Regions from separate parts of the Serinicoccus sp. CNJ-927 genome, predicted to be linked through region 1. Evidence: riboswitches for the same ligand, from Rfam matches in the RefSeq annotation. Region 1 holds a riboswitch; each other region holds the start of a gene.
The links. Region 1 has a riboswitch for thiamine pyrophosphate ahead of thiM (hydroxyethylthiazole kinase). Riboswitches for the same ligand answer to the same signal wherever they lie in the genome.
Positions count from the first base shown of each region.

Region 2: it holds a riboswitch for thiamine pyrophosphate, as region 1 does, so the genes downstream of both, BJF86_RS08185 (ABC transporter permease) here and thiM (hydroxyethylthiazole kinase) in region 1, are expected to answer to the same signal.
Region 3: it holds a riboswitch for thiamine pyrophosphate, as region 1 does, so the genes downstream of both, BJF86_RS08000 (YkoF family thiamine/hydroxymethylpyrimidine-binding protein) here and thiM (hydroxyethylthiazole kinase) in region 1, are expected to answer to the same signal.
Region 4: it holds a riboswitch for thiamine pyrophosphate, as region 1 does, so the genes downstream of both, BJF86_RS08145 (thiamine ABC transporter substrate binding subunit) here and thiM (hydroxyethylthiazole kinase) in region 1, are expected to answer to the same signal.

Region 1 is NZ_MKKF01000052.1:63,970-68,453, reverse strand. It holds partial or broken gene BJF86_RS19935 (thiaminase II) at 25-327, shown strand; gene BJF86_RS19415 (hypothetical protein) at 405-716, shown strand; gene thiD (bifunctional hydroxymethylpyrimidine kinase/phosphomethylpyrimidine kinase) at 798-1,661, opposite strand; gene thiE (thiamine phosphate synthase) at 1,658-2,311, opposite strand; gene thiM (hydroxyethylthiazole kinase) at 2,308-3,111, opposite strand; TPP riboswitch at 3,099-3,193, opposite strand; gene BJF86_RS16420 (FAD-dependent monooxygenase) at 3,329-4,484, opposite strand, start outside.
Region 2 is NZ_MKKF01000022.1:157,799-162,282, reverse strand. It holds partial or broken gene BJF86_RS08190 (ABC transporter ATP-binding protein) at 1-269, opposite strand, end outside; gene BJF86_RS08185 (ABC transporter permease) at 269-1,960, opposite strand; TPP riboswitch at 1,950-2,054, opposite strand; gene BJF86_RS08180 (glycosyltransferase) at 2,237-3,367, shown strand; gene BJF86_RS08175 (glycosyltransferase) at 3,364-4,484, shown strand, end outside; gene BJF86_RS08170 (galactosyltransferase-related protein) at 4,476-4,484, shown strand, end outside.
Region 3 is NZ_MKKF01000022.1:107,408-111,891, reverse strand. It holds gene BJF86_RS08010 (sulfate adenylyltransferase subunit 1) at 1-892, opposite strand, end outside; gene cysD (sulfate adenylyltransferase subunit CysD) at 916-1,827, opposite strand; TPP riboswitch at 1,934-2,042, shown strand; gene BJF86_RS08000 (YkoF family thiamine/hydroxymethylpyrimidine-binding protein) at 2,097-2,783, shown strand; gene BJF86_RS07995 (ECF transporter S component) at 2,780-3,388, shown strand; gene BJF86_RS07990 (ABC transporter ATP-binding protein) at 3,385-4,484, shown strand, end outside.
Region 4 is NZ_MKKF01000022.1:147,526-152,009, reverse strand. It holds gene BJF86_RS08150 (HAD-IIB family hydrolase) at 1-263, opposite strand, end outside; gene BJF86_RS08145 (thiamine ABC transporter substrate binding subunit) at 260-1,432, opposite strand; TPP riboswitch at 1,435-1,539, opposite strand; gene BJF86_RS17930 (hypothetical protein) at 1,509-1,763, opposite strand; gene BJF86_RS08140 (DUF4235 domain-containing protein) at 1,931-2,212, shown strand; gene BJF86_RS08135 (polysaccharide biosynthesis protein) at 2,388-4,205, shown strand; gene BJF86_RS08130 (hypothetical protein) at 4,202-4,484, shown strand, end outside.

The DNA.
Region 1 (4,484 bases):
CCTTTGTGTCTCGCGGAGGATGCCATGAGCTTCGCCGCCGAGCAGCGCGAGCGCTGCGACCACCTGTTCCAGGCCTTCTACGACCATCCCTACCTGCGCTCGCTCGCCGACGGCGGCGCCAGCCGGGAGAGTGTGCTGCACTACGTGGCTCAGGACCACGCATACCTCACCGCCTTCATGCGCGGCTATGGGCAGGGCATCGCGCTGAGCCCCGACCGGGAGTGGGTGGCTTGGTTCCGTGACCAGATCACCTTCCTGCTTGAGGATGAGACACATCCCCACCATGTGCTGTGCGCGGCCTTCGACGTCGACTACGCGTCCGTCACCGCCGCCCGGATGGCGCCGACCGCCCAGGCCTACATCAACCACATGATGCTGGCCGGGCGTGACAGCTGGGGGTGCTCATGGCGGCGCTCGCACCCTGCCCGTGGACCTACATCTGGGCAGCCCAGCGGCAGCAGGCGGAGGCTCCCGTGGCGGCGGACAACCCGTTCCGGGGGTGGTGGGAGTTCTACGCCGACGCGGGGGAGATCCTGCAGGACTTCACCGACCGCATGGACCGGCTCGCCGAAGAGGCCGGCCCGGCTGAGCGGGCGAGGATGGCCCAGGCATTCGAGGACAGCTGCCACCTCGAGATCAGATTCTGGCAGATGGCCTGGACCCAGGAGACCTGGGAGGACTCGCTGAGCCTCGGGCGGGCGGTCGCTCTGACCTGACCGGCGCTCATCGGGGAGGGACGCGCCGACTGGCCGCCGCATACCGTGCGGCCGGTTGGCGCATACCGTGCGGCCGGTCCGTCAGGGGTGGTGGTGCTGTCGCCAGGCGTGGTGCACGGGGCCGGGGCCGTGGCCGATGGCGAGGTCCCGGCCGTGCTCCAGCGCGCCGGTGAGCCAGTCCTTGGCGTCGGTCACGGCCTCGATCCAGGTGTCGCGCACGGGGACCAGCGCGGTGATCGCCGAGGAGAGGGTGCAGCCGGTCCCGTGGGTGTGGGGGGTGTCGACGCGCGGGGTGCGCAGCTCGGTCAGGCCGTCGGCGTCGGCCCAGACGTCCACCGCGTCGCCGCCGAGGTCGGCCGCGTCGCTGTCGAGGTCGACCGCGCCGTGCGCCTGCTCAGCACCAAGGTGGCCGCCCTTGAGCAGGACCCGCTCGGCACCGAGGCCGCGCAGCGCGAGCGCCTGGTCGCGCATCGTCGCCACGTCACCCGCCTGGGCCTCCGGGTCGAGGCCGAGGAGCACGGCCGCCTCGGGGAGGTTCGGGGTGATCGCGGCCACGTGCGGCAGCATCGAGCGCACCTCCTCGATCGCGTCCTCGTCGAGCAGACGGGAGCCCGCGGTCGAGACCATGACCGGGTCGAGCACCACGCGCGGCAACGAACCCGACCGGCACAGGTCGCCCACGGTGCGCGCCACCTCCGCGGTGCCGAGCATGCCGATCTTGGTCGCAGCGACGTCCAGGTCCGCCACCAGGGTCTCCACCTGCTCCCGCACGAAGGCGGCCGGCACGGGGAGCACCCCGGTCACGCCCTGCGTGCTCTGCGCGGTGAGCGAGGTCAGGACCGCGCAGCCGTAGGCCCCCAGCGCCGCGAAGGTCTTGAGGTCGGCCTGGATGCCCGCGCCACCGGAGGGGTCCGACCCGGCCACGGTCAGCACGATCGTCGTCATCGCGCGGCTCCCACCTGGTCTGCCAGGTCGCGGGCAGCCACCTGCGGGTCGTCGGCCGAGCAGATCCCGCTGACCACCGCCAACCCGTCCACCCCGGTCGCCAGGACCGCCGCGGCCCGGGCGGCGTCGATGCCGCCGATGGCCACGGACGGCAGCGTCGCGGCGGCCACCAGCTCGGCGAGGCCGTCGACCCCGACCGGCGTGGCGTGGTCGACCTTGCTGGGCGTCGCCCACACCGGTCCCAGCCCGAGGTAGTCCACCGTGCCCGCCGGCAGCTCGGCGGCGGCCCGCACCTGCTCCGCGGACGTGCACGACAGCCCGAGGTATGCCGTGTCGCCGAGCATCGCGCGCGCCGCCTCGGGAGCGAGGTCGGACTGGCCGACGTGGGCACCGTCGGCGCCGATGCGCTCCGCGAGGTGGACGCGGTCGTTGACGATGAGGGGGGCGGCAGACCTCGCGCCGTCGAGCGCGCGGCGGGCGAGCAGCCCGAGCGCGACGAACTCCTCGTCCGAGGCGTCCGGGTCGCGCAGCTGGACCACCGTCGCGCCACCCGCCACGGCGGCCCGGATGGTCGTGGAGAGGCCGTGGCGCCGCGTCATACCCGTGTCGGTCACGAGGTAGAGGCTGAGGTCGAGCGGGGCGCGGCTCATGCCAGCCGCACCCGCTCAGCCAGCGTGTCCGCCTCGAGCACGGCGAGTTCGTCCAGCAGCGCCACCGCGAAGCTCCCCGGCCCGGCCGACGCGGCGGCGGCACCGTCCGCGGCCACCGTCAGCGCTGCCGTGGCGGTCGTCGCCGCGAGCAGCGGGTCTGGCTCGACCGCCGCCGCGGCCGCCATGAGGGCGCCGAGCGCGCAGCCGACCCCGGTGACCCGGGTCATGAGTGCGTCACCGTTGTGCACCTCGACCGAGCGGGTGCCGTCGGTGAGCCGGTCCACCGGCCCGCTGACGGCCACCGCGCACCCGTGGCTCCGCGCCAGGGACCGGGCCGTCTCGACGCTGTCGTCCGTGCTGTGCGTGGCGTCGACCCCGCGGCCTCCGGCCCCGCCGCCGAGCGCCAGGATCTCCGAGGCGTTGCCCCGGATGATCGCCGGGGCGGCGGTCTCGAGCAGCTCGCGGGCGAGGCTCGTGCGCCAGGCCAGCCCGGCGGCGACCGGGTCGAGCACCCACGGGGTGGCGACCTCGCGCGCGCCCCGGACGGCGGCGCGCATCGCCTGCGACGTGTCGTCGTAGGGCGTCCCCAGGTTCACCAGCACCCCGCCGGCCACCCGGGCGAAGTCACCGGCCTCGTGCGGGTTGTCGACCATCGCCGGCGCGGCGCCCGCGGCGAGCAGCACGTTGGCGGTGAACGGCGCGACCACGATGTTGGTGAGGCACTGGGTCAGCGGGCTCTGGGTCCGCACCTCCGCCCAGCAGGCGGCGAGGCGGTCGGGGGAGACGGGCGTCTGGCTCATGACGATCCCTTCGCTAGTACGAGCTAGATCAGGTTCGACGGGTGTGATCTCAGCCGCACGTGCGGCACCCCGCGTCGCCCTCGACCCTAGCGCAGAGGTATGCCGAGACCCGCCCGGGGCGGACCCGTCCCGGGCCATCTCGCCTGTCGCCGCCGTCGCGGCCCCGTTCGCGTCGCGGCACCCGCTCGCGTCGCGACCCCCGCTCGCGCCGGGTTCGTCAGTGCGTGGGTGCCCCGCCGATGCTGCGCGCCACCAGTCGGGCGACGAGGGGCAGCCGGGTCGCCCGCACCACCAGCCGACGCAGCACAAGGGCGCTCCGGCCCGTGGGGACGAAGCTGGAGGCGCCCTGGCGAGCACGGTCCTGCACGGGCTCGACCTGCGCGCGCCAGCGCGTCTCGTAGCGGTCGAGCGCCTGGGTCAGGGTGACTGCGGTCACGGGCCGGGTCAGGGTCGCCAGCTCCTGCCCGAGCGCGTGCGCACCGGCGATGGCCAGCGAGGCCCCCTGACCGGCGATGAGCGACACGGCGTGCGCGGCATCACCCATGAGCAGCACCCGCCCGTGCCGCCACCGCGGAGCGATGGCCTGGGCCACCACGTCGACGAAGACGTCGTCCTCCGGCACGCGCGCGATCAGTGCCTCTGCCGCGGGACCGGCCCCGACGAGCTGTTCGCGCAACCAGTCGACGCGGTCCGCGGGCAGCTCGGTGCCCCTGGCCAGCGTGAAGGTGGACACCAGCTCGTCGTCCATGGCGTAGGTGCCCACCTGGCGACCGATCGTGTCGCTCATCTCCACCGTCAGGCCGAGCCGCTCGGAGACCTCGGGTGCCTCGGTGCTGAAGGCGCCGGTGAGGAATCCGAGGTGGCGGACCGCGGCATCGGGGAAGAGCTGCGCCCGGGTGGGTGAGTGCAGTCCCTCGCAGATGAGCACCAGGTCGGCGTCGAGCTCGGTGCCGTCGTCCAACCGGACCCGCGCCACATCCTCCTGGTCCCTGAGGTCCGCCATCTCCGCGACGTCCGCGACGGTGCGCCCGAAGTGCACCCGGGCCCCCTCGGGGAGGGTGGAGCGCAGCGCCTCCTCGAGGCCGCCGCGGGTGATCGACAGGAAGCGACCACCCTGCAGCTCGGCGAAGGCCGCCAACGGCAGCTCGCCGCTCGAGCGGCCGGTGGCCTGCACGAAGCGGGCCGCGCGATAGACGCGGCCGCGGGCGCTGATCGCGTCGAGTACGCCGAGCTCCTCGGCGGCGGCATACCCGGGCCCGAACAGATCCAGGGTGTAGCCCTCGGTGCGCGGCCCGGGCGCCACCTCGACGAGGTCGACCTGCCAGCCCAGCGACGTCAGCGCGTGTGCCACGGCGAGCCCGCTGATGCCCGCT
Region 2 (4,484 bases), on a different contig from region 1:
CACGCTCGCCTGGGCGAAGAGCTGCCCGTCCTGGAACATCAGGCGAAGCCACGCTCGTGCGTGGGCACGCCGGCGAGGTCGGTGCCGCGCCAGCGGATGGTGCCGGCGGAGGGTTGCTCCAGCCCGGCGACCGCCCGCAGCAGCGTGGACTTGCCGCAGCCCGACGGCCCGAGGACCGCGAGGACGTCACCCCGCGCCACCTGCAGCGACACGTGGTCGACGGCGGTGGCCCCGGGGAAGGTCACGGTGAGATCGGTGAGCTCGAGCATCAGAACGCCCCTACCGAGCCGACCCGCAGCCGCTCGACCACGCCCATGACGACGACGGTCACCAGCGCGAGCAGCACGCTGGCGGCGAGCGCCATCCCGAGGTGGTCGGCGCCGGGCCGGGAGATGAGCTGGTAGATGACGACGGGCACGGTAGGCCGGTCCGGTCGGGCGAGGAAGCTGGTCGCGCCGAACTCCCCCAGCGAGACGGCGAAGGCGAAGCCGGTCGCCGCGAGCAGCGGGCGGGCCAGCACGGGCGCTTCGGCGGTCCACGCCGCTCGCCACGGCCCGGCGCCGAGCGTCGCGGCCGCCTCGCGCTGGCGCGGGTCGACCGAGCGCAGCACCGGGGCCAGGGTCCGCACGACGAGCGGCAGCGCCACCATGGCCTGCGCGATCGGCACGAGGATCGGGGAGGTGCGCAGGTCCAGCGGCGGACGGTCCAGGGTGATGAGGAAACCGAAGCCGACGGTCACCGCGGAGATCCCGAGCGGCAGCATGAAGACCCCGTCCAGGACCGACACGGTGCGCGCCCACCCCGGCCGACGTGGCCGACGGGAGACGATGACCGCGACGACGAGCCCGAGGATCATCGCGAGCACGGTGGCGTCGACCGCGGTGCGCAGCGAGTTGGCCATCGCCTCGGTCACGCTGACCCGCAGGGCGTTCGTCGCCTCCGGGTCGGTCAGCGCACGGTAGTGGGCCAGGCCCCACCCCTGCCCCACCCGCAGCGACCGGGCGACGAGCGTGCCGACCGGCAGCAGCACGAAGCCGACGACCAGGGCGGTCACCGCCAGGGCGGGTGTGTCGTCGCGCCGGGGGCGGCGCGCGGAGGCCCGGACGTCGACCCGGCGCAGCGCCTGCTCGCGGGTGCTCCGGGCGCGGGCGGCCACGGCGAGCATCGCCACGACGGCGACGAGCTGGAGGACCGACAGGACGGCCGCGCCCTGCAGGTCGAGGAACTGCACGGTCAGCAGGTAGATCTCGGTCTCGATGGTGCCGTAGCGCAGCCCGCCGAGGGTGAGCACGACTCCGAAGGCGGTGGAGCAGAAGAGGAAGACGAGGGTGCCGGCCGAGATGACGCCGGGCGCGAGCGCGGGGAGGGTGACGGTGCGCCATACCTGCCAGGGCGTCGCGCCCAGGGTCGCGGCGGACTCCTCGGCGCGCCGGTCCATCCCCTCCCAGAGCCCGCCGACGGTCCGCACGACGACGGCGAGGTTGAAGAAGACGAAGGCGAGCAGGATCGGCACCCACGTGCCGTCCAGCCCGAGGCCGCCCAGCGGCCCGCCGTCGGAGAGCAGCGAGCGGAACATCACGCCGACCACGACCGTCGGCAGCACGAACGGCATGACGACCACGGCGCGCAGCAACGTCCGGCCGGGGAAGCGCAGCCGGTAGAGGACGAAGGCGACCGGGATCCCGAGCAGCAGGGTGACGACGGTGCCGGCCAGCGAGCTGACGAAGGTGAAGGTCAGGACGCGCAGGGTGCGGGCACGACCAAGCACCTCCGGGACCGCGCTGAGGTCGAGCCGGCCCTCCGGCCACAGCCCCCGCGCGAGCATCCCGCCCACCGGCAGCGCGAAGAAGACCGTGAGGAACGCCAGCGGGATCACCGCGGCCAGCCCGAGGGCGATGCCCGGGCCGCTGAGGTATGCCGACGGCCCGCGTCGCGCTCGGGGCGCGGCAGGCTGGTCCACGTCGACTCCCTTCGCCGGTGCTAGCCGGAGCAGGTGCTCTAAGGGTCTGCGGGCCGTGCCGCACTCTCAGCTCGAGGCTCCCCTGTCGGTCGCCCGAAGCCTACAGGGCAGGCCGGGCCCGGGGTGCCCAGGGTCGGGGTCCACCCGGACGATCCGGCGCGCGGGAGGCGACCGGCCGACCTAGGGTGTCGCTGGTGCGCCGCGCGGGACCCGCCGGGCGCCGTCCGGGTCGACCCCTCGTCCCGCCCGCGCCGTAACCGTTAAGGAGGACCACCGGTGCACGTCGTCGTCGTCGCCCACACGCGCCACCCCATCTCCCAACCCTTCGCGGGCGGGCTGGAGTCGGTGACGTGGCACCTGGCCCGCGGCCTGGTGGCGCGCGGTCACCGGGTGAGCGTCTTCGCCGACCGGCACAGCGATCCCATCCCCGGCGTGGACTACCTGTGGCCGGACCGGCTCGAGCTGTCCGAGGCGGCCCGGCGGGACGTGTCGATGCCGGAGGAGGGCTGGATGGAGCGTCATCACGCCTATCTCCAGCTCATGCTGCACCTGGCGCGGCGCACCGATGTCGACCTGGTCCACACGCACGCACTGCACCACCTTCCGGCGGCGATGGCGCCGACCCTGGGCGTGCCCACCGTGCTGACGCTGCACACACCGCCCACGCCCTGGCTGGAGTCGGCCATCGCCATCGCCGGCACCGCTCCCCGCCGCGACCGCCTGCACGTCACCGCGGTGAGCCGGTGGACGGCGGCGGCCTGGCGCCACGTCACTCCGGCCCGCGTGGTGCGCAACGGGGTGGACGTGCGGGAGTGGACACCAGGGCCGGGGGGCCCGGGCCTGGTGTGGTCCGGCCGCATCGTCCCGGAGAAGGCGCCGCACCTGGCGGCCCGGATCGCCCGCCGCGCGGGCCTGCCGTTGACCATCGCCGGTCCGGTCAGCGACGAGGACTACGCCCGGGAGATGCTGTGGCCCTGGTGCGGGCGGGACGGCGGGGTGAGCTATGCCGGGCACCTCCCGACGGCCGAGCTGGCCCGCCTCGTCGGCCGCAGCGCGGCCCTGCTCGTGACGCCCGCCTGGGACGAGCCCTTCGGGCTGGTCGCCGCCGAGGCGCTCGCCTGCGGCACCCCCGTGCTGGGCTTCGCCCGGGGCGGGCTGCCCGAGGTGGTCGGACCCGGCGTGGGTCGGCTGGTCCCCCCGGCGGACGACGCGACCCTCGTGGAGCAGGCCGCGGCGCTGGTCCCTGACGTGGTGCGGCTCCCCCGCGCCAGGGCCCGGGCGCACGCGGTCGCCCACCACTCGATGGACCGCATGGTCGAGGACTACCTCGGCGTCTACGACGACGTGCTCGCGGCCGCACCACCCCGCCCCCTGGGTGCGGCGGTCGGCCCGGCGGCCGCGCGGTGATCGGCTACTACCTGCACCACGTCGGGCAGGGACACCGGCGCCGCGGCACGGCGGTGGCGCGGTTGCTGCGGACCGAGGTGGTCGGGCTGGGCTCGGGTGGGCCGCCCGCGGGCTGGCCCGGTGACTGGGTCGAGCTGGAGCGCGACGACCAGCCCCCGGTGGACCCGCGACTCTCGCAGCCGGAGGCCGGGGGTGCCCTGCACTGGGTGCCGCTGCACCATCCCGGTCTGGCCAGGCGTCACCATCAGGTCGCCCGGTGGCTGGACCGCGCCCGTCCTGACCTCGTCGTGGTCGACGTGTCGGTGGAGATCGCCGTGCTCGTGCGGCTGTGCGGCGTGCCGGTCGTGCTGGGCGGTATGCCCGGGGACCGCGAGGACCAGCCGCACCGCCTCGCGCGATCCCTCGCCGAGGCCGTCCTGGCGCCGTGGCCGCCGGGCGCTCACGGGGACGGCGCTGCGAGCGGGCCGGCGCCCAGGACGTGGGAGGTCGGGGGCATCAGCGCCCTCGCGGTCGCCGGTGGCGCGCCCGGTGAGGGCTCGGCGCGGCCAGGGACCGGGCAGGGCGAGCCGGGTGCGCTCCCCGCCGGGAGCGGGCAGGGTGCCACGGGCGCGGTCGATCCGGGGCGGGGCCCGCTGGGCGCGGTCGATCCGAGACGGGGCGGGGTCCTGGTCGTCTGGGGCTCGGGCGGCGCCGGACCCGATGAGCACGACCTCGAGGCGGCACGGGCCAGCACCGGCCGGCGCTGGCTGGTCCGGGGCGGTGACCACCCGCCCTCCCCCGACCTCCTCGCGGAGATGCGGGCCGCCGAGGTCGTCGTGTGCCACGCCGGGCAGGGTGCGGTGGCCGATGTCGCGCTGGCAGGGCGCCCCGCCGTCGTCCTCGCCCAACCCCGGCCGCACGGCGAGCAGGAGGCCACGGCGCGCGCGCTGGAGCGCCGCGGCCTGGCCGCGACCGCCTCCGGGTGGCCGGCCGCCGAGGCCTGGCCCGGTCTGCTCGACCGCGCGCTGGCGACCGGTGGCGAGGGGTGGTCGGCCTGGGGGTCGCAGCAGGGCGCCGCCCGCGCGGCGCAATGCCTCGACGAGGCCGCCGCCCGGCTGCAGGAGCAGCGGTGCTGGCC
Region 3 (4,484 bases), on a different contig from region 1:
CGCGACTGACGTCGACGTCGTCGGCGAGGCGCACGGTCACCGACATCGGGGGGTATGCCTCGTCCAGCTGCTTGTCGAAGGCGTCGATCGCCTCGATGGTGCTCGTCATCCCACTCGGCAGGACGATGACCCCGTCACCAGGCTTCATCACGCCGCCAGCGACCTGACCGGCATACCCGCGGTAGTCGTGGAACTCGTCCGACTTCGGGCGCACGACATACTGCACCGGGAACCGGACGTCACGCATCTCGCGGTCGGAGCCGATGTAGACGTGCTCGAGGTGGTGCAGCAGGCTGCTGCCCTCATACCAGTCCATGTTCTCGCTGCGCGAGACGACGTTGTCGCCCTGCAGCGCCGAGATCGGGATGACCGTGAGGTCGGGCACGTCAAGCTTGCGCGCGAAGGCCGTGAACTCGGCCTCGATCTCCCGGAACCGCTCCTCCGAGTAGCCAACGAGGTCCATCTTGTTGACCGCGAGCACCAGGTGCGGCACCCGCAGCATCGACAGGATGACCGCGTGACGACGCGACTGCTCGGTCATGCCCTGCCGGGCGTCCACCAGCACCAGGCCCAGGTCGGCGGTCGAGGCACCGGTGACCATGTTGCGGGTGTACTGCACGTGGCCCGGGGTGTCGGCGATGATGAACTTGCGCCGTGGCGTCGCGAAGTAGCGGTAGGCCACGTCGATGGTGATGCCCTGCTCCCGCTCGCTGCGCAGCCCGTCGGTGAGCAGCGCGAGGTCGGTGTAGTCGAAGCCCTTGTCCTTGGAGGTCTTCTCGACCGACTCCAGCTGGTCCTCGAAGATCGCCTTGCTGTCCAGCAGCAGCCGCCCGATGAGCGTCGACTTGCCATCGTCCACCGAGCCTGCGGTCGCGAAGCGCAGCAGGTCCATCCCGGTCTCGGTGCCCGTGCTCATCAGAAGTAGCCCTCCTTCTTGCGATCCTCCATGGCAGCCTCGGAGAACTTGTCGTCACCACGAGTGGCGCCGCGCTCGGTGATGCGGGAGGCCGCGACCTCCTCGATGATCTTGTCCAGGTCGTCGGCGTCCGACTCCAGGCAGCCGGTGAGCGTCAGGTCGCCGACGGTGCGGAAGCGGACGGTGCGCTCGGTGACGGTCTCGCCGGCACGCAGCGGGTTGAACTCGCTCTCGGTGAAGAGCATGCCGTTCCGTTCGAAGACCCGGCGCTGGTGCGCGTAGTAGATCGAGGGGATGTCGATCGCCTCACGGCGGATGTAGTCCCAGACATCCAGCTCGGTCCAGTTGGACAGCGGGAAGACGCGCATGTGCTCGCCCTCGTGGATCCGCCCGTTGTAGAGACTCCACAGCTCGGGTCGCTGGTTCTTCGGGTCCCACTGGCCGAACTCGTCACGGTGGGAGTAGACGCGCTCCTTGGCGCGAGCCTTCTCCTCGTCACGGCGGCCGCCACCGAAGGCGGCGGTGTAGCCCTCCTCCTCGATGGCGTTGAGCAGCGTGCCGATCTGCAGCCGGTTGCGGGGCGTCTTGCCGTCGTCGACGACGATGCCGTCCTTGATCGCCTGCTCGACCGAGGCGACGTGCAGCCGCACCCCGAGCCGGTCGACCCAGCGGTCGCGGGTGGCCAGGACCTCGGGGAAGTCGTAGCCGGTGTCGACCTGGAGCACCGGGAAGGGCACCTTGGCGGGGTAGAACGCCTTCTCCGCGAGCCGGAGCATGACGATCGAGTCCTTGCCGCCGGAGAACATCAGCACCGGCTTCTCGAACTCGGCCGCGACCTCGCGGAAGATATGGATCGACTCTGCCTCCAGCTCGTCGAGCTGGGAGAGTCGGTAGCTGCCGTCGACTGTCACACCTGCGCCTTTCCCCTACGGATGCTGCGCCAGCACGATATCGGACGACGGGGAGATATCCCGCATCGTCGCCCCTGCGGTCCTCCGCCCGGGCTGCTAGGTTCGTGCTCGACCCCCGGGGAGCGCCGAGACGGCGCTGAGAGTGCGGAAGGCCCGCAGACCCGTCCACCTGATCCGGTTCGTACCGGCGTAGGGAGCAGGGCACCCGCCGTCGTTCGTCGACGGCGCGTCTCGACCGACCCGTGGGTCCTTCGCACAGGAGGACCAGGATGAGCACCACCCCAGCGCAGACCGGGCATGCCCCGCAGCCGGCACCGACAGAGCTCGGCCCCGCCGAGATCGGGGTCGGCATGCGGCTCAGCGTGCACCCGCACACCGACCGGTTCGTCGAGGTCATCCTCGGGGCGCTCGACGACGTCGACGCCGCGGGACTGACAGAGGGCCTCACCATCGAGACCGACGACGTCAGCACCTACGTCGGTGCGACCGTTGCTCCCGGCGAGCAGCGGCTGGCCTCCTACCTGGCGGCCCTCGTCACGGCGGCCTCACGCCGCAGCGCCGGCGGGCACGTCGTCGCGCACGTGCTCCTCTCGCGCGGCTGCCCCGGCGAGGCGTCGTGCGACCTCACCACGACCCGCCTCCCGGGCGCCGCCCCGGTGGTCCTCGTTCCGGGCGAGCTGCCGGCTGTGGCCCAGTGGTCGCTCTACCCACTGCTCGACGGCGACGGCGGTGCGGGCGCCCACATGAGCCACATCGAGGAGGCCATCGCGACCGCCCGGCGCGACGGGGTCGCGGTGGCGCCGCGCCACTACGCGACGAGGCTCGCCGGTGACCTCTCCCAGGTCGTCGCCACGGCGGTCGACGCCTGGGCGCGGGTGGGCGCCACGGTGCCCCACGTCGTCACCCACCTGACCCTGTCCGTCGGCTCCCCCACCCCGGTGCAGGAGGAGCGATGAGCTCTCCCGCACCGGTGACCGACGGGCGCCGCACGACGTGGGCGATGAAGGACCTGGTGCTCATGGTGGTGCTCGGCGTGGTCTTCGGCTTCGTCTACTGGGCGCTCGTGCAGGCGTGGAACGGGCTCGCCGTGCTCATGGGACCCGCCGGCGACCTCGCCCAGCACGTGCTGCTCGGCGGCTGGCTCCTCGTGGCCCCCATCGCCCTGGCGATCACCCGCCGTCCCGGAGCCGGCGTCCTGGCCGAGATCCTCGCCTCGGTCATCGAGGTGGTCTTCCTCGGGTCGCCCGTGGGTCCGACGCTGGTCCTCGCGGCCACCATCCAGGGCGCGGGCAGCGAGCTCGCCTTCGCGCTCACCCGGTACCGGCGCTGGGGGTGGACGGTCTTCGCGCTCTCGGGCCTGCTGGGAGCCGGGCTGGTCTTCTTCTTCAGCGCCTTCCGCTCGGGGTGGTACGGGCAGGACATCTTCCTGCTGCGCCTCATGGTGCAGTGCGTCTCCGGCGTCGTCCTCGGGGGGCTGCTGGCCAAGGTGCTCGTGGACGCCCTGGTCCGCACCGGGGTGGTCGACAACTTCGCCGTCGGTCAGGCGCGTGAGGAGTCGTGACGGGAGCATCACCCGCCGGTGCGGTGGTCCGGCTCGCCGGTGTCTCCGTCACCTTCGCGGCACGCCGGGACCCCGTCCTCCGGGACGTCTCGCTGCGGCTGGCCCCGGGTGAGCAGGTCGTGCTCCTGGGGCCTTCCGGCTCGGGGAAGTCGACCGTGCTGCACACCGTCACGGGCGTCGTGCCGCATACCGTGCCCGCGCAGGTCGAGGGTGAGGTCACGGTCGCCGGCACACCGACCGGCGACACGACCGTGGTCGAGCGGTCCCGGCACCTGGGCGTGCTCGCGCAGGACCCCTCCGCCGGCGTGTGCCTGCCGGTCGTCGAGCAGGAGCTGGCGCTGCCGATGGAGAACGACGCCGTCGAACCGGGAGAGATCGACGCGCGGATCGACGCCGCCCTGGAGATGGTCGGCGTCGCGCACCTCCGTGCCCGCGCGACGTCGCAGCTCTCCGGCGGCGAGTCGCAGCGGGTCGCTCTGGCGGCCGCGACGGTCACCCGGCCGCAGGTGCTGCTGCTGGACGAGCCGACCTCCATGCTGGACGGTGACGGCGTCGGGGCGGTGCGCGCCGCACTGTCACGTGTCGTCGGCCGCCAGGGGGCAGCGACGGTCCTCGTCGAGCACCGCCTCGACGAGTGGGCCGGTGACCGGGGCGTCGCCGCGCTGCCGGGGCGGGCGGTCGTGCTCGACGAGTCCGGGCGGGTTGCCGCCGACGGTCCGACCGAGGACGTGCTCGCGCTGCACGGCCCACGGTTGCACGCCATGGGCTGCTGGCTGCCGCTGGAGACCGAGCTCCGTGCGCTCACGGGTGCGGCCGGGGGCCTCGCGCACGCCGACAACGTCGCGCTGCTGGAGCGGCTGGCCGACCAGGGGGCGGAGGAGGCAGGCCCCGCGCCCGTGCCGGACCCCCTCCATCCTGCGGCCCGGACGGACGACGCCGTCCTGCTGAGCGCCTCCGGCCTGGCGGTGGCGCGCACGACTCTTGCTCGGCGACGTCGAGAGCCTGCGGCGAGGCCGGTGCTGGCGGGGGTCGACCTGCAGGTGCGCCCCGGCGAGGTGGTCGCCGTACTCGGCGCCAACGGGGTCGGCAAGACGAC
Region 4 (4,484 bases), on a different contig from region 1:
GCGGCGCGACGGTAGTACCTCGTCCCACAGGTCGGCATGAGGTGCAGACCGCCCCAGCCGGTGGCCGGGGTCGGCAGCCGGGCCAGCAGCTGCTCGCGGAACTGCTCGAAGCTGCCGCCGGAGATCACGCAGACCGGCACCACCGCGGTCAGCTCGCTGAGCGCGGTGGCGGTGACCTCGGGGACGGGCGACTTGGAGGGGGCGAGGGTGTCGTCGAGGTCGAAGGCCACGGCCCGTACGGCCGGCGACCCCGAGCCGCTCACCCGGTGGCGATGTCGGCCCACTCCCGCAGCCAGGTCTCTCGCTCGGCCTCGATCTGCCCGGGGGCGACCACGATCGGGTCCTCGGCGACCTGCGCCCACTGGGCCCACAGCTCGGGCAGCTCGACCTCGTCGTCGACGGGAAAGACATACATCGCGTCGGGGATGGCCGCCTGCACCGCCGGGCTGACCAGCCAGTCGACGACCGCCTGCGCACCCTCGGGGTTGTCCGTGCCGGCGAGGACACCGGCATACTCCACCTGGCGGAAGCAGGTGTCGAGCAGTGCCCGGGTGGTCGGCTCGACGCCACCCTCGGGGATGGTGAAGGGTGGGCTCGAGGCATACGACAGCACGATCGGGCGGTCGCCGTCGCCGCCGCCGGCGGTGAAGTCGACCGTGTAGGCGTCGGTCCAGCCGCTCGTGACCTTGGTCCCGTTGGCCATGAGGTCGCTCCAGTAGCCCTGCCACTCCCCCGGGCCGAACTCGCCGATCGTCGCCAGCAGGAAGGCCATGCCCGGGCTGGAGGTGCTCGCGCCCGGGGTGACGAAGAGGTCCTCGTACTGCTCCTCGGTCAGGTCGGTCAGCGTCTCCGGCGGCTCGATGCCCTCGTTCGCGAACCACGCGGTGTCGATGTTGACGCAGACGTCGCCGTAGTCGACGGGGGTGAGGTATGCCTGGCCCCCCTCGGTGAGGTCGTGCTCGGTGGCCGACTCCGGCAGCGCGTCGGGCCGGTAGGCCTGCAGCGCCTCGGCCGCGACGACCCGGCTGGCGAAGGTGGTGTCGATGCCGAAGACGACGTCGGCGGTGGGATTGCCGGCGGTCAGCACGACCTGGTTGGCCATTTGCCCGGCGTCGCCGGCCAGCTGGATCTCCAGGTCGTAGCCGGTGTCGGCCTCGAAGGCGGAGACCAGGTCATCCGGCAGCGTGAACGAGTCGTGGGCGGCTAGCACCACGGTGCCGGTGTCGGCCGGGGTGGGCGCCGCAGCGGTCTCGTCCCCGGCGTCGGCGGTGCCGGTCGGGCCCGGGTCGGCCGCCTCGGTGCTCCCGGTGGGCTCGTCCTCCCCGCCCCCGCCGCCGGTGAGCGTGCAGGAGGCCAGGGTCACGGTGGTGGCCGCAAGGACCAGGGTGGAGGTGATCCGTCGGCTGCGTGTGCGTGTCGTTGACGCGGTCATGGCGATGCTCCTCATCGACTTCCTTCGCCGGTGCTAGCCGGTGCAGGTTCGAGGGTCTGCGGCGGGTGCCGCACTCTCAGCGCTCGGGCGCTCCCCTGTCGTGGTCGTCGCCGACACTATCACCGTCGTCCCGGTCGTCCCCGTCCCTGCCTTCCCCGCTGTCCCCCTGCTCCCCGCCGTCCCCGTGCTCCTCGTCGCGCTCCGGAGGACCGAGCACCACGTCCATACCGCGCAGCGTGCCCCGGGCACTGCCGAAGAAGACGGCCAGGGCGGCGACGGCGAGCAGGATCCACAGGAGGAGGACGGCCCAGGCCGGCAGCTTGAACGGCATGGCTCGGCGGTCTACCTCTCCGGTGGGGACGCTGGGTCGGGGGCGAAGAAGCCCACCCCCGGCAACGCCGCCAGGGGATGAAAGCGCTTACACGATAGCAAGAAAGCCGCGAGAGGCGAGTTCACCCCACAGGGTGAGTCCGGTGGTCGTGTGGCAGGATTCGGGTCATGGGTAATCTCGTCGCCAAAGCCATGACCGTCGGCGCCGTCCTGGCGGCCAGCTCCATCGCGCGCAAGGTCACCGACGGCACCTGGAAGTTCGTCACGGGCAACGACTCCCCGACCAACCCGGAGGACCCGGACATCGACTTCAAGGAGGCCGTGGCCTTCGCGGTGCTCTCCGGCGCGCTGGTCGGGCTGGCGCGGATGCTGGCCAACCGGGAGTCGACCAAGGTGATCGCCAAGGCGAGCGGCAAGAGCCCCGAGCAGATCGCCGACGAGACGAACTGACCGGAAGGTCAAGAATTCGTCAAGGGGAAAAGCCGCCCCTCCAGCGCGTGATTGCGTGACCTGACGCGCATTCTCGGCACATTTCTGACCTGCGGTCTTGCGTTTCCGGCGAGCACGGGCCATTCTTGTCTCTGCCCATTTCTCGCCCGCCGATCCTTCTCCCTCCAGGACGCACGTGAGCCCACGTCCCCGCCGCATCCCGGATGCGCTCAAACGCGTGCTCTGGGCGCTCGGGGACGGCGCCGTCTGGGCGCTGGCGATCATCGCCATGACGTGGATCCGGTTCCAGTACGACCTGAGTCGCGCCTTCGTCACCGACACGTGGATCGTCGCCGGTGCCGCCGCGGCCATCCACCTCACGCTCGGCATGCTGTTCGGGCCCTACCTCATCAAGCACATCCGCGGGTCCTTCGAGGAGGTCACGGCGGTCTGCCGGGCCGCCCTCCTCACCGCCCTGGTGCTGAGCGTGTGGGCGATCTGGCTGCAGCCCTACGTCGTGCCGCGCTCGGTGCCCACGGTGGGTGCCGCGGTGGCGATGTCCCTCATGCTGGCCTCGCGCTTCGTGGTGCGCTCCTACCGCGCCCGGGCCGCGGTGCGCCGGGAGGTCGACCACAACGCGATCATCTACGGCGCCGGCGTGCTCGGTCGCCGCCTGGTCGCCAACATGCTGCAGGACGACACCTCGCCGTTCCGCCCCGTGGCCTTCCTCGACGACGACCGCAGCAAGCGCAAGCTGCGGATCGACGGGATCCGGGTGCGCGGCGGCTTGAATGCCATCGCCAAGGTGGCCCAGAAGTACGAGGCGACGCACCTCATCGTGGCGATCCCGCGCGCCGAGGCGACCCTGATGCGAGCGGTCAACGACCTGGCTGGTCAGACGGGGCTCACGGTCAAGGTGCTGCCCAACCTCGACCGGCTGCTGGACGCCGACCCGCACGCCGACGACCTGCGCGACATCGACCTCGAGGACCTCCTGGGGCGTCGGCGCACCGAGCTGGACCAGGCCGCCATCGCCGACCACCTCACCGGCAAGGTCGTGCTGGTGACCGGCGCCGGCGGCTCGATCGGGTCCGAGCTGTGCCGCCAGATCTCCCGCTTCCACCCACGTCGGCTCATCGTGCTGGACCGCGACGAGTCCGCCCTGCACGCGGTGCAGCTCTCGGTCACCGGCCGCGGGCTGCTGCAGAGCGAGGACCTGGTCCTGTGCGACATCTCCGACGCCGCCATGGTGGACCGCGCCTTCGCCCAGCACCGCCCCGACGTCGTCTTCCACGCCGCCGCGCTCAAGCACCTCCCCCTGCTGCAGCGCTTCCCGCTCGAGGCCTGGCGGGTCAACATCACCGGCACCCTCAACGTGCTGCGCGCCTGCGCGGCCCACGGCGTGGGCACCTTCGTCAACATCAGCACCGACAAGGCGGCCAACCCCACCTCCGTCCTGGGCTTCACCAAGCGGGTCACCGAGCGGCTCACGGCGCACTTCGCCTTCAGCCAGCCGGGCCGCTACGTCTCGGTCCGCTTCGGCAACGTCCTCGGCTCCCGCGGCTCGGTCATCCCGATCTTCACCGAGCAGATCGAGCGCGGCGGGCCAGTCACCGTGACCCACCCGGACGTGGAGCGCTTCTTCATGCTCATCCCGGAGGCCTGCCAGCTCGTCATGCAGGCAGCCTCGCTGGGCTCGGACGGCGACGTCCTCGTGCTCGACATGGGGGTCCCGGTCCGGATCGACGACATGGCGCGCACGCTCATCGCCATGTCGGGCCGACGCGACGTGGCGATCGAGTACACCGGGCTCCGCCCCGGGGAGAAGCTGACCGAGGACCTCTTCGGCCTGGACGAGGAGCACCAGACGCGGCACCATCTGCTCTGGTCCGTCCGGGTGCCGGGCCTGGACCCGGACGAGGTGCCCTCGGGCCGCCTGTCCAGCACACCGGAGCTCATCGCCTGGCTCCGGGACCGCTCCGACCCGAGCGAGAGCGTGCTGCACCCGGCATGAGCGCAGGTGTCCTCGCGGCCCTCGTGCTCGGCGCGGCGGTCCTGACCGTGGCGGCTGCCCCGGCCCTGGCGCCCCTGCTCCGGTCCTGGGGCCTGGTCGACGTCCCGAACCACCGCTCGTCGCACCAGACACCGACGTTGCGCGGCGGCGGGCTGGCACCGCTGGCCGGGGTGCTCCTGACCGCCGTGGCGGCGTCGGCCTTCGGCGTGGCCGGCCTGCCCTGGACCGCCCTCGGCGCCTGCGCCGCCACCGCGCTCCTCGGCGTGCTCGTGGACCTGC